2 regions of the Streptomyces sp. NPDC021020 genome follow, and region 2 is predicted to be linked to the other one. Evidence: riboswitches for the same ligand, from Rfam matches in the RefSeq annotation. Region 2 holds a riboswitch; the other holds the start of a gene.
What was found. Region 2 has a riboswitch for cobalamin ahead of ACH4SL_RS34810 (prenyltransferase/squalene oxidase repeat-containing protein). Riboswitches for the same ligand answer to the same signal wherever they lie in the genome.

Region 1 (7,055 bases), on a different contig from region 2:
GGGGGACCGCGGGACGGCGGCGCGAGGACGACGAGGGGAGCGCGGCCGGTGGTGGCGCGGGACGAGGCCGTGATCGGCTGCATCGGGGAACTGCTCCTGGGCACGCGGGGAACCGCGGGGCCCGGTGAGGTACTGGTACGTGTCAGGGGTGGCACCGAGACCTTCCTCGCGTGGTCCGACGAACCGCTGGAGCGGGGAAGCCGGGTGCTGGTGGTGGATTCCCGCGGCACCCGGCAGGTCGACGTGATCAGGTGGGCCGATCCGTTCGACGCCCCGGCCGGCTGAGCCGCGCAGACGAAGGAGTAGGTGGAGATGTTCGGTTATCGCGTTCCCGACCCAGACGAGGCGATGCTGATCTCGGGGGGCCGCCGCGGGCTCGGCGGCGCGCCGTTCCGGGTGGTCACCGGGCACGGCAAGTTCGTGCTGCCGGTCTTCCGCAAGACCCGGTTCCTGACGCTGGCGATGTGCGAGGCGGAGGTCTCCGAGACCTGCGTGACCCGGCAGGGCATCGCGCTGACCGTGAAGGCCGTCATCGCCTTCAAGGTCGGCAACGACCACGAGAGCATCGTCAACGCCGGGCAGCGCTTCCTGTCCGACCAGGACCAGATGTCGGTGCTCACCGGGCGGATCTTCGCGGGCCATCTGCGGTCCATCATCGGCTCGATGACGGTCGAGGAGATCGTCACCGAGCGGCAGAAGCTCGCGACCGAGGTGCTGGAGACGTCCAAGACGGAGATGGCCAAGATCGGCCTGACGGTGGACTCGCTGCAGATCCAGTCCATCGACGACGGCAAGACGGGCTACATCGAGGCGATGGCCGCGCCGCACAAGGCCGCCATCCAGCGGCAGGCGCAGATCGCCCAGGCGCAGGCCACCCAGGCCGCCGTCGAGGCGCAGCAGGCCGCGGCGCGCAACCAGGCGGAGTACGCCCGGCAGACCGCGGTGGTGCAGGCGGATTTCACCGCGCAGGTCGACCGTGCCCAGGCGCAGGCGGCGCAGGCCGGGCCGCTCGCGCAGGCGCACGCCCAGCAGGAGGTCATCGCGGCGCAGACCGAACTGGCGCTGCGGGCCGCCGAGTTGCGCCAGCAGCAGCTGGTCGCCGAGATCGTCAAGCCCGCGGAGGCGGAGGCGGAGCGGATCCGGGTGCTGGCCGTCGCGGACGCCGAGCGGATGCGGATCCAGGCGGCGGCCGCCGCGTCGCACGACCGGGTCGCGCTGGAGCGGATGATCATCGACCAGCTGCCGCAGATCGTCAAGGAGGCCGCAAGCGGCCTGCAGGGCGCCAACGTCAACGTCCTCAACGGGGCGGACGGCCTCGGCGAGATCGCCGCGGGGCTCGTCGGGCAGGGCCTGACGATCCTGGACTCGGTCCGCAAGAACCTGCGCGCGGAAGGTGCGCCCGCCGCCCACCCGTCGGCCGAGGTGCAGGTGCGCGGCAAGGGCCAGGACGGGGCCAACGGCCGGGTCGACATCGACTGAGCGCGCCCGTACGCCCGGGCGCGACGACGCCGTCCGGCCCCGGGGCCGGACGGCGTCGTCGCGCCCGGCCTGGTGACGGGCGGTCAGCGGGCGCGCAGCCAGCGGGCGGCGGCCTCCGGTGTGGTGACGGCCGGGACGCCCGGGGGCGGCGGGGGGCGGCGGACGATCAGGACGGGGACGGCCTCCTCGCGGGCGGCGGTGAGTTTGGCGGCGGGCCCCCCGCTGTCCTTGGTGACCAGGACGTCGATGCGGTGCTCGCGCAGCAGGGCGCGTTCGCCCTCGGTGGTGAAGGGGCCGCGGGCGGTGATCAGTTCGCAGCGGGCGGGCAGCGGCGGGGGCGGCGGCGTGACCGTGCGGGCCAGGAAGTGCAGCGGCAGCGCGGCGAAGGCGGCCAGCTCACCGGCGCCGGTGGTGAGGAAGGGGCGCCGGCCGAGCGCGGGCAGCAGCGCGGCGGCCTCGGCGGTGTCCGCCGCCCACTGCCACCGGTCCCCGGGCCGCGCGGCCCACCCGGGCCTGCGCAGCGCCAGCAGCGGTACGCCCGCGGTGCGGGCCGCGCGGGCGGCGTGGGCGCTGATCCGGGCGGCGAAGGGGTGGGTGGCGTCGACGACGGCGCCGGTGCGGTGCTCGCGCAGCCACCGTGCGAGGCCCTCGGCGCCGCCGAAGCCGCCGGACCTGACCTGCCCGGCGGGCAGGTGCGGCCGCGGGGTGCGCCCGGCGAGCGAGGTGGTGACGTCCAGCCCCGCGTCACCGGCGAGCAGCGCGGCCAGCTCCCGGGCCTCGCCGGTGCCGCCCAGGACGAGGACCCGCAGCATCAGCGGGGCCCGCGGTCCGGAGCGGGGCCGGCGGTGCCGGCGGCGGGCGGGGCCGCCGGTTCCGGGGTCGTGCCGCGCGGTCTGCGCAGGAGGTAGGTGTCCATGATCCAGCCCTTGCGGGCGCGGGCCTCGGCGCGGGTGGCGGTGATGCGGGCGGCCAGCGCGGTGTCGAGGGGGCCGGACAGCAGGATCTCGTCGGGGGTGCCGAGGTAGGCGCCCCAGTAGATGTGCAGGCCCTCCTCCGTGAGGGCGGTGAAGGCGTGCCGGGCGTCGAGCATCACGACCACGTCGTCGGCGCCGGGGGGCAGGCCGTGGTCGGCGAGCCGGCGGCCGGTGGTGATGTGGACCGGGCCGCCGACCTGGTTGAGGGTCACGCGGTGCCGGGCGGTGAGCGCGGCGACGCTGCTGACGCCGGGGACGACCGTCCACTCGAAGGCGGGCCCGTTCTCCGCGCGGATCTCGTCGAGGATCGCGAGGGTGCTGTCGTAGAGGGCGGGGTCGCCCCACACGAGGAAGGCGCCGGTGCCGCCGTCGGGCAGTTCGTCGGCGATCATCCGGCGGTAGAGGGCGGCGCGGCGGGCGCGCCAGTCGTCGACGGCGGGCGCGTAGCCGGGGGTGGGCGCGGTGCGGTCGCGCTCGGGGTCGCGGGCGGTGACGACGCGGTGCGGGCGGGTCGCGTGCCGCCGCAGGATCAGCTCGCGCAGGGCCGTCAGGTCGGCTTTGGCGTCGCCCTTGTCGAGCAGGAAGAAGACGTCGGTCCGGCCGATCGCGTCGACGGCCTGGAGGGTGAGCTGGGCGGGGTCGCCGGCGCCGATGCCGATGACGTGGACGTGTCTCATGGGCGGGTGTCCGTGGGAGTGTGCAGGGCGCAGTCGCCGCACAGGGCGCCGCGGCGGTCGGGGGCGGCCCGGTAGATGAGGCAGCAGCTGCGGCGGCGGAAGGCGCCGGCGGCCGTGCGGTCGCGCTGCGCGCGCAGCGGTTCGCGGTCCAGCAGCGCAGCGGCGAACTCCGCGGTGGCGGCGGCCAGTTCCGGGCGGGCGGCGGCGATCATGGCCGCGGCGCCGTTGACGGCGGAGGCGGTGTTGCCCAGCAGGATGTGCCGGGAGACGCCGAGTGGGACGTGGAGGGCGGCGAGCTCGGCGAGCGGCCCGTCGTGCAGCCGGGCGGCGAAGGCGTCGGCGAGCGGGCCGGGCGGCCGGACGGGGCCGCGCAGCGCGGCGGCGGGCAGTGAGAGGGGTACGGGGCCGCCGAGGACGGGCCGCCAGCGGGCGGCGGCGAGCGGGTGGTCCAGGAGCACGCCGTGCAGGACGGCGGCGGCGAGCGCGGGTGACACCAGGCGCGCGGCGAGGCCGAGGTGGGCGACGGACGCGCCGACGCGGGCCTCGACGGCGTCCGGCCGCCGCCCGCTCGCGGCGGCCAGCCACGCGCGTACGGCCTCGGCCCGGTCGGCGACGGCGGGCCCGTCGAGGGCCTGCCACCCCGCGTCGCCGGGCGCGGACGCCGTACCCGCCGCCGTGTCCTCGTGCGTCGTGAAGGCGAAGAAGGGCCCGAGCGCGGTGATCTCGGCGACCACCGCGCCCGCGTCCTTCGTTCGTGGTGCGGGAGGTGTCATGCGGGCGACGGAGCCGTTCCGCGTACGGGGGCGCCCGCCGTCGCGGGGCGCAGGACGCGTTCGGCGAGCGGCGCGAAGACGAGGCCGAGCGCGGACCACAGCAGCAGTTGCGCGCCCACGGAGTAGAAGCGGAAGGCGAAGAGGACGTCGGCCGGGAAGCCGGGGAAGACGATGTTCCCCTTGGCGTCGGTGAGCGGCTGGGGCGTCTCGGTGGCGTGGTCGCCGTAGTGCTCCTTGTTCCAGCCGAGGTGCCCGAGCGACGGCAGGAGGAGCATGACGACGCCGATGGCGACGACGAACGCGGCGCCGGCCAGCAGCGTGGCGTTCCAGTTGCCGAAGCGCGCCTGGAGCCGGCGGCCCAGCCAGACGGCGCCGACGAGGAAGGCGACCGAGCACACCACCATGATCAGGTAGAGGCCGCTGCGGGCCCTGATGGTCTCCTCGTGGCCGATGGCCGGCGGGTTGGCGGGGTATTTGAGGAACGGCACCAGGTACATGCCGAGGAATCCGCCGCCCGCCACGAGCAGGGCGAGGTTGCGGGCGCGCAGCCCGCCGACCCGCCCGAGGCAGACGGTGTAGGCGACGGCGAGGAGCGCGCCCATCGCCATGCCGAAGACGATCATTCCGACGCCGATGCCGACGTCCGCCTGGACGGTGCGGCTGAACAGGTCGGAGCCCGCGGCCTCGGGTGCGATCCCGGCCGCCTTGTCGAGGGCGGTCTGCGCGGCGTCACGGCCGCTCTCGTAGTCGATGGCCTTGCCGATGTACGGCTCGGCGAAGATGCGGGCGAAGACGAAGGCGAGCAGCCCGGCGACTGCGCCGGCGAGGACGCCGCGCAGCACGAGTTTCTTTTCCATGTCGAGTTGTCCGTTGCGAGGGGATGGGGGGACGCGGGGGCTTCCGGGCGCGACGGTCCGCCGCCCTCGGGGCGGCGGACCGGCCGGCCGTCAGTGGCAGGGGAAGCCGAGGAAGTGGCGTGCGTCGTGGACGAACTCGTGGATGTGCATGTCCTTGCCGAACACGGAGACGGCACCCTGGTCGACGCCGATGAAGTAGTAGGCGGCGAGCGCGAGGAACGTGGCGCCGACGAGCCACAGCGCGGCCTTGGTGACCGGCAGGACAACCGGTGTGGCGGCGGGGCGGGCAGGGGAAATGCTGCTCAAGATGAGCCCTCCTTCGGGGATCGTGCGTCCCTGGTCTGCTGGGCGTCGTGATGAGCGGGTGTCTGACTCCCCGTCTCGCCCGAAGGCGGCGGCGGGATCACAGTGGCGCGACCGTGCCGGAGTTCCACCGGCTTCCCCATGCCATCACTTACCCCGTGAGCGTAGGGCTCCGTTCTGTCATGCGTCAATCAGGGCGAATCGGCGATCACCAGGGGTTCCGCGTGTGTGATCAAGCTCTCCGGGGCCGGGGGCGGCCTATTGCACATCGTTCGCAACTAGTAGTCTGATGCGGTAAGCACCACACCGGCCGCTCCCCGGAGGACGAAGGAATGAGCAGCACCACCGAGGCCCCGGCCCCCGCCGGATCACGTCTGCGACGGATGAAGCACTCGATGACCCGGGCGGAGTGGACCCGGCTCGGCGGCATGGCGGCGTTCATCGTCGCCCTCCATGTGATCGGCTGGTTCACGCTGGTGGCGATCGTGGCGCCGGAGCACTACAGCGTCGGCACCAAGTCCTTCGGCATCGGCATCGGTGTGACCGCGTACACGCTCGGCATGCGGCACGCCTTCGACGCCGACCACATCGCGGCGATCGACAACACCACCCGCAAGCTCATGCACGAGGGCAAGCGCCCGCTGTCGGTGGGCTTCTGGTTCTCGCTGGGCCACTCCAGCATCGTCTTCGGGCTGGCCGTGCTGCTGTCGCTGGGCATCAAGTCGCTCTCCGACCCGGTCGAGAACGACGACTCCCAGCTGCACTCCGTCACCGGCTGGATCGGGACGACCGTCTCGGGGACGTTCCTCTACGCCATCGCGATCATCAACCTGCTGATCCTGGCCGGGATCTGGAAGGTCTTCCGGCAGATGCGCGGCGGGCACTTCGACGAGGCCGCGCTCGAGGAGCACCTGAACAACCGCGGGTTCATGAACCGGCTGCTCGGCCGGGTGATGAAGTCGATCACCAAGCCCTGGCAGATGTACCCGCTGGGGCTGCTGTTCGGCCTGGGCTTCGACACCGCGACCGAGATCGCCCTGCTGGTGCTGGCCGGGTCCGGCGCCGCCTCCGGGCTGCCCTGGTACGCGATCCTGTGCCTGCCGGTCCTCTTCGCGGCGGGCATGTGCCTGCTGGACACGATCGACGGCTCGTTCATGAACTTCGCCTACGAGTGGGCCTTCTCCAAGCCCGTCCGCAAGGTCTACTACAACCTGACCATCACCGGCCTGTCGGTCGCGGTGGCCCTCATCATCGGCACCGTGGAGCTGCTGGGCCTGGTCAGCGACAAGGCCGGGCTGCACGGCGCCTTCTGGGACTGGATCGGCGGCCTGGACCTCAACATCGTCGGCTACGTGATCGTCGGGCTGTTCTTCGCCACCTGGGCGGTGGCGGTCGCGGTGTGGAAGTTCGGCAACATCGAGGAGAAGTGGTCCGCGGGACTGCGGACGGCCGAACAGCCGGACTGACCCCCGCACGGCAGCGGCGGCCGAAGGCCCGCACCCCGGCACCCGGGGTGCGGGCCTTCGGTCTAGTGCTGCGGCCGGGTGCCGATGACGACCGTCGCACCGAGGTCGTCGTCGGTGGCCGTGCGGGTGCGCAGGCCGCCGGCCGCGAGGACGCCCGCGGCCGTACCGGCCTGCCGCTCGCCCGCCTCGACCAGGACGGAGCCGCCGGGGGCCAGCCACCCGGCCGCGTCGGCGGCGACCCGGCGCAGTACGTCCAGGCCGTCGGGGCCGCCGTCGAGGGCCATGGGGGCCTCGTGGTCGCGGGCCTCGGACGGGAGCAGGGCGACCGCGCCGGTGGGCACGTAGGGCACGTTGGCGGCCAGCACGTCGACCGTGCCGCGCAGCGCGGCGGGCAGCGCCGCGAAGAGGTCGCCGCAGTGGGCCAGGCCGCCGGCCGCGGCGATGTTGCGGGCCGCGCACGCGACGGCCGCCGGGTCGAGGTCGGCGGCGTGCAGTTCGGTACGGCCCAGGGCCGCGGCCAGGGCCG
Region 2 (7,055 bases):
CTGGCCCGTATCCGCGAGGCGACGGCCGACGCCCCCGACCCCGCGCCCCCGGCGCAGGACCACCGCGCCCTCGTCGACCTGCTCGCCGAGAACCTCGCCGACTACCGCGCCCGCGTCCACCGCGCCGCCGAGGCCGAGTTGCCCGCGGTGGTGGCGAGGCTGCTCGCCGGGCGCGGGGCGCGCAGCGTCGCCGTACCCCCGGGCCTGCCCGCGGCCTGGCTCGCGGACACGGTCGGCGTCGACATCCGCGAGGACACGGCCGAACACCCGCTCACCGCCCTCGAACTGGACGGTGTGGACAGCGTGCTGACCGGCTGCCGGGTGGCCGTCGCCGTGACCGGCACCATCGTCCTGGACGCCGGCCCCGCCCAGGGTCGCCGGGTGCTGACCCTCGCCCCCGACCACCACATCTGCGTCGTCCGCACCGCCGACCAGACCGTGGCGTCCCTCGCCGAGGCCCTCGCCCGCCTGGACCCCACCTGCCCCCTCACCTGGATCTCCGGCCCCTCCGCCACGAGCGACATCGAACTCGACCGCGTGGAGGGCGTCCACGGCCCCCGCACCCTCGACGTCATCCTGACGGGCTGACCACCGGCGCCCCCCGCGCGCCGCCGCGCACGGGTTGACGTCACGTCAGCTCGCACGGGCGAGCCGCTATGTGCAAGCGGCGGCGAAGTGCCTACGGTGGGTGTCCGCGGCTGCGCGCCCGCGGTGACCCGAAGGGGGTTGTGTGGAGCCCGAGTTGGCGGCACTTGCGACGTCTGGTGCCACGGCGTTCGTCGAACTGCTGGTGTCGGAGGCCTTCGAACGGGTGCGGCGGCCCGTGGCCCGGTTCCTGCGCCGGGGGTCCGGCGGCGCGCCCGTCGACGGGGAGCTCCAGGAGGAGAGTCGGGAGGCGCTGCGGGCGCGGGAGACGGGGGACGAGGTCGCCCTCGCCGACGTCCGGCAGCGCTGGCAGGAGCGGCTGGCGGTGATCTTCCGGGACGACCCCGGCGCCCCGGCCGAGCTGGCGGGGCTGCTGGCGGAGCTGGCACCGGACACCTCGCGGGGCTTCGTCAGCCTGGTCAGCGGCGGCGTGAACCACGGCCCCGCCTTCCAGGGCTCGCACATCCACGGCGGCATCGTCTTCAACGTCCGCCCCGCCGCGGCCCCCGAGCCGGACGGGCGGGTACGGCCGGACCAGGTCCCGCCCGTGACCGTTCCGTTCAGCAACCGGCGGGCCGAACTGACCGCTCTGGACACGGCGTTGGGCGGGACGGGCGTCGGCGTCGGGGTCCTCGAAGGGCTCCCCGGCGTGGGGAAGACGGCCACCGCCCGCCGCTGGGCGGAGCTGGCGCGCGAGCGCTTCCCCGACGGCCAGCTCTACGTCGACTTCGCCGCGCTGCGCGACCAGGCCGCGCCGTCGGCACCGGCGGGCGACGTCTCCGAGGCGCTGGCCATGTGCCTGAAGTCGCTCCCGGGCGGTGACCGGGACATCCCCGCCTCTGTCGCGGCCCGCACCAACCTCTTCCGGTCGCGCTCGGCGGAGCTGCGCATCCTGCTCGTCCTGGACGATGTGACCGCGGCCTCCCAGGTGCGGGCGCTGATCCCGAAGGGCGCGGGCAGCGCCGTGCTGGTCACGAGCCAGGGGCGGCTCGCCGAGCTGTTCCTGGACGGCGGCGCCCGGCCGATCCCGGTCGGGCCGCTGGACGCGCACGGCGGGCTGGCGCTGCTGAGGGACCGGTGCGGCGAGCAGGCCGTCGAGGCCGAACGGGAGGCCGCCGAAAGACTCGTGGAGCTGTGCGGCGGCCTGCCGGTGGCCTTGCAGGTCGCGGCCGCCCGGCTGGTCACCGGCGGCGGTCTGACCCTGGCCGAGCTGGCCGCGGAGCTGGAGGAGGAGGCCGGCCGGCTGGCGGGCCTGTCGCTGTTCGGGGAGGAGTCGCCGGTGTCCGTCGCTCTTGGACCTTCGTACCGCCTGCTGCCGCCGGAGGCGGCGCGGCTCTACCGGCTGCTGGGCTGGCTGCCGTCGAGCGACTTCGACGCCGGGGTGGCGGCGGCCGCCGCCGGGGTGGACGCGGCGGCGGCCAAGCGGCTGCTGGGCGTCCTGGTGAAGGCGAGCCTCGTCGAGACCGTGCGGGGCGGCCGCTACCACGTCCACGACCTGGTCCGCCTGCACGCGCGCGAGCGCGCGGTGGAGGAGGAGCCCGGGTCCGCGTACGCCGAGCTGACCGAGCGGGTGGCGCGGCACTACCTCGCGCTGGCCGCGCTCGCCGACCGCGCGGTGCGGCGGGACCGGCTGCGGGTGGCCCGGCTCGACGAGCTGCTGCGCGACGCCGACGATCCCTTCGCCGCGCCCGGCGGACCGGCCCCGCTGGAATGGCTGGACACCGAACGGGCCGCGATCCTCGCGGTGCTGCGCGCGGCCACGGCGCACGAGCTGTACTCCCTGGTGTGGCCGCTGGCCGAGGCCTTCACCGTCCTCTTCCTGCACCACCGCTACCTCGGTGCGTGGAAGGAGTCGCTGGAGCTGGGCGCCGACGCCGCGGCGCGGGCCGCGGAGCGGGCGACCACGGCCGAGGACGTCGCGCTGGCCACGGCCGGGGAGGCGCGGCTGCGCAGCCTGCTCTCCCGCCCGCTGCTGGACCTGCTCGACACCGGGGGAGCGGGCAGGGAGCTGCGGCGGGCCGAGGCGCTCGCCGCGGTGTCGGGCGACCTCCACGTCCATGCCTCGGTGCTGGAATTCCTCGGGCGCTACCAGACGCCCTTCGAGCTGTCGGGAGCCGTCGACACGCTGCGCCGCTGCCTGGAACTCAACGAGCGCGCCGGGGATCCGCGCGGCGCCGCCCTCGCCCTCTTCTTCCTCGGGCGCGCGCAGCACGTCGACGGCGACGCGGCCGGGGCGATGGCCACGCTGCACCGGGCCCGGGACGCCTTCGCGGCGCTCGCCGAGCCCGACCCGCGGATGGCCGCCCGGGTGGGCGCGGGCATCGGCGCCGTCCACGCCCGGCTCGGCGAGACCGACGACGCGGTACGCGAACTGCGCGCGGCGGTACGGGCGCTGGAGGAGAACGACGCGGAGCACTACGCCGCGCAGGCGCTGGAGCTGCTCGCCCGCGTGACGGAGTCGGTCGAGGGGCGTACGGAGCAGGTCCGCGGCTATGTGCGCCGGGCCCGGGAGATCTACGCGGCGGTCGGCAACGACCAGGCGCAGGCCATGGACCGCTGGCTGGACACCTTCGAGGACGACACGCCCTAACGGGCCAGGGGCGCGGGGCGCAGCCGCAGGGCCGCGTCCTCGCCCGGCCGCTCGCCCACCCGCAGCGTCACCACCGCGCCGTCCAGCGGCGCGCCGGTGAGCAGGCAGGCGTGGACGACCGCGGCGGGCAGGCCCGGGTCGCGCGTGGGACCGGTCGCGTCCACCTCCACGACGCGGCCGTCCCTGAGCCCGACCAGTGTGCCGCCGCCACGGACGGCCGCGGCCGCGAGGAGGGCGCCGGGCAGCTCGTCGAGGCGGTCCCCGATCCAGCGCAGCGCCTCGACGGCCGTGGCGGCGGGGCGGGCGCGCAGCAGGACGGAGGCGCTCTCGGTCAGCCGGTGGTCGCGCTCGTCGTCCGTGCTCGCCAGGTGGGTGAAGGACGCGCCGGTGTCCGGACCCGCGGCCGCGTACCCGGCGACCGCCGCCGGGACACGGCGGACGGTGACGACCGGCGCGTCGCCGCCCGCCGCCACGCCCGTCGTCACCAGCCACGACGTGACCGGCCCGGCAGGGGAGTCCGCGGCCGGCAGTACGAGGGGCGCCGGCGGCGCCGCGGCCGGTTCCGGCAGCTCCAGGAAGCGGTAGACGGCGCCGCGCAGGCGGGCGAGCGCGTGGCCGGGCTCGGCGAAGGCCTGGCCGGCGACCTCGGCGTACCGCTCGGCCGCGTGCTGCTCCGCCGCGGCCGCCCGCACCTGCCCGAGCAGATCCCCGCGGGGTTCGAGCCGCGGCGCGGCGGCGGCCAGCGCGTGGACGGCCGTACCCGGCACCGCGTCCGCGCCGATCCCCGTCAGCAGGACGGGTGTTCCGCTGGCCGCGCCGTAGAGCGTCACCGAGCCGTGGTCGCCCACCAGCACGTGCGCGGCGACGAGCGCGGGCCGCCACGCGTGGACGGCGGGGATCAGCAGCAGGCCCGCGTCCAGCGCGGAGGCCAGCAGCGTACGGATCTGCCACGCCCCGTGGCCCGACCACACGTTGGGGTGGATGATCGCGCCGACCCGGTATTCGTCGCAGGGCAGCTGCGCGAGCAGCCGCGGGAGCAGGTCCGGGTGCCGGCCCAGCAGCGAGGTGGGGCCCCACGTGGAGCTGACCACGACCAGCCGCTGGTGCTCCGCGACGCCCAGCGCCGTACGGTACGCCGCCCGGCGCGGACGGCTGGCGGCCAGCTCGTCGAAGCAGGGGTCGCCCACCAGCAGCGTCCGCCCGGCCGCCTTCGGGTGGGCGGCGACCAACTGCTCCTCCTGCGCCGGGTGCGACACCGCGAGCCAGGCCCGCCCGCTCTCCAGCAGCGCGTCCGGCACCACACCGGACAGCCGGGTCCGCGCGCTGCGGGAGTCCGGGACGAGCTTCTGGAAGCCGATGCCGTGCGGCAGCACCAGCACCGGGCAGTCGCCCTCGGGCACCTCGATGTTCTCGCTCGCCGAGACGATGAGGTCGGGGGAGACGTCCGCCAGCTGCTCCCACGGCATGACCCGGCACCCGCTGCCGCTCAGCAGGTCCAGCACGCCCGAACTGAACGCGGACGTCGGGTCGTAGGCGAAGACGACGGTCACCCGGGGGTCGTCCCGCAGCAGCGCCGGAAGCGTTTCCAGTGCCCGTACGGTCGAGGTGACCGTACGCGCGGCGACGACGAGCGTGCGCTCGCCCCGGAAGGTCGTCCAGCGCGGGGCGTCCCGCCCCACGGGCACGCGCAGCGGCGGGCTACCGGACACCGCGCCCGCCCGCCTCCGCCATACCCGCCCCACTCTTCAGTCGGCTGAACGCCTACACGGTATCCCGGGGGAGGGGGCGCGGCGGGGAACGCGGGTCGGCACGCCTCCCGCCCCGTGCGGGGCACGCGACTGTGCGCGACATTGACGTCACAGCGGATCGCGTGGTGCCATGAAACGCATTTCCGATTCAGCAGCCAGGGGAAGCCGGTCGAAGTCCGGCGCTGACCCGCAACCGTAGGCCCCCGTCCAGGGGGCGAGCCGGATTACCTGCGCTGAACAGCAAGTCACGATCGCCGTCGAGGACTACGGCACGGACGACCCGGCCGGCGCCGCCCAGCTGCCGCCCGTTCCTCCGCGGCCCGCCCTCCCCGCCGGCCGACCTCGGGGGGACCCGTGCTTCGACTCTTCCGGCGCCGCGGCCGTGGACTGCCGCGTACCGCCGTACTGCTCACCGCCGGGGCGACGCTCGCCGGCACCGCCGGGCTGGTCACGTCGGCGGGCGCGGCACACGCCGACCCGATCGGCGACTGCACGGCGACGACCGGCGCGATCGTCGCGGTGGACTACGGGCACTGGGGCGGCCCGGTGCTGCGCGGCTGCGACGCGCACCCCACCACGGGTATCAACCTGCTGCACAACGCCGGGTTCACCACGGCCGGGACGGTGCACGACGGCCCCGGCTTCATCTGCCGGATCGGCAACGACGGCTTCGACAGCGGCACCCCCTACCCGACGCCCGCCGACGAGGCCTGCGTGCTGACACCGCCCGCCGACGCGTACTGGTCCTTCTGGATCGCGCCCGCCGGGCAGGACACCTGGGCCTACAGCCCGCTCGGCGCGTTCAGCGACCACCCGGCCGACGGCGAGGTCGAGGCGTGGACGTTCGGCCCCACCGACATCGGCGGCACCACCGGCCAGCCGCCCTTCACCCCGGACGACGTACGCGCCCAGGGCGGCGGCACCCCGACCAGCGCGCCGCCCACCAGCGCGCCCCCGACCAGCGTGCCGCCCACCACCCCGGCGCGGCCCGCCGACATCGCGGCGGCCGCGACCTGGCTGACGGGCCAACTGGAGGGCGGCGACCATGTGCCCGACGGCTGGGGCGGCACCGACTACGCCTCCACCGCGCAGACCGCGCTCGCGCTGGCCGCGGCCGGCGGCCAGGACGCCACGCTGCGGGCGCTCGACGCGTACCTGACCGCGCACGCCGACGCCTACCTGCTGCCCGACGCCACCGACACCGTGCCGCGCCCGGCGGCCGTCGCGAACCTGGCGCTGCTCGCCGAGATCCTGGGCGGCGACCCCAGGAAGACCGGGGGCCGCGACCTGCTCGCCGACCTCACCGACCATGTGTGCACCGCTGTCGCGGGAAGCCTCGGCAATTGCACCGCGCCCGGCGACTTCTACGGCGCCTCCTCGCCCGACGCCCAGGCCCTGGCGCTGCTCGCGCTGTCCCGCGGCGGCGTCGCCCCGCCCGCCGCGGCCGTCGACCGGCTCACCGGCATGCAGTGCGCGGACGGCGGCTTCTCCGGCTCCATGCTGGGCAGCGGCGAGCGCTGCACCTCCAACGCGGCGACCACCGCGGCGGCGGTCCTCGCCCTCAAGGGCCTGCCCGGTACCGGGGACGCGGTGGACAAGGCGGGCGCGTACCTGCTGAAGCAGCAGTCCGCGGACGGCAGTTACCCGGCCTACGACGGCGCGCCGTACGGCGACACCTCGACGACCGCGTCCGCCGCCCAGGCGCTGGGCCTGCTCGGCCGCACCGCCGAGGCCGCCGCCGCCCGCGGCTGGCTCGCCGCCCGGCAGACCGACGCCGGCGGCTTCACCGGCGACCCCTCGGCCACCGACCCGGACGTCTACGCCTCCACCGCCGCCACCCTCGCCGCCACCGGCACCGACCTGGCGACGCTGACCCACCCCCTCACGACCCCCACCCCCACCACCACCTCCCCGACGCCCACCACGGCCGCCCCGACCACCACCCCGCCGGCCGCCGCCACCGGCCCGGACCTCGCCAAGGGCGTCGCCTACCTCGTCGACCGCGACAACCTCGTCGACGGCCACTATTACGAGTCCGGATCCGGTTTCGCCGACTTCGGCCTCACCATCGA

Region 1: linked by a shared signal. The riboswitch ahead of ACH4SL_RS28000 (CbtB-domain containing protein) and the one ahead of ACH4SL_RS34810 (prenyltransferase/squalene oxidase repeat-containing protein) in region 2 are both predicted to bind cobalamin.

Annotation. Positions count from the first base shown of each region.
Region 1 covers NZ_JBIRQQ010000010.1:30,213-37,267, forward strand. Annotated here, with positions in the region: gene ACH4SL_RS27970 (hypothetical protein) at 52-285, shown strand; gene ACH4SL_RS27975 (SPFH domain-containing protein) at 313-1,479, shown strand; gene ACH4SL_RS27980 (cobalt-precorrin-6A reductase) at 1,563-2,288, opposite strand; gene cobF (precorrin-6A synthase (deacetylating)) at 2,291-3,130, opposite strand; gene ACH4SL_RS27990 (hypothetical protein) at 3,127-3,903, opposite strand; gene ACH4SL_RS27995 (CbtA family protein) at 3,900-4,760, opposite strand; gene ACH4SL_RS28000 (CbtB-domain containing protein) at 4,851-5,066, opposite strand; cobalamin riboswitch at 5,102-5,233, opposite strand; gene ACH4SL_RS28005 (HoxN/HupN/NixA family nickel/cobalt transporter) at 5,396-6,529, shown strand; gene ACH4SL_RS28010 (putative protein N(5)-glutamine methyltransferase) at 6,592-7,055, opposite strand, start outside.
Region 2 covers NZ_JBIRQQ010000015.1:187,533-194,587, reverse strand. Annotated here, with positions in the region: gene ACH4SL_RS34825 (lactate utilization protein C) at 1-588, shown strand, start outside; gene ACH4SL_RS34820 (NB-ARC domain-containing protein) at 731-3,235, shown strand; gene ACH4SL_RS34815 (hypothetical protein) at 3,232-4,944, opposite strand; cobalamin riboswitch at 5,087-5,234, shown strand; gene ACH4SL_RS34810 (prenyltransferase/squalene oxidase repeat-containing protein) at 5,338-7,055, shown strand, end outside.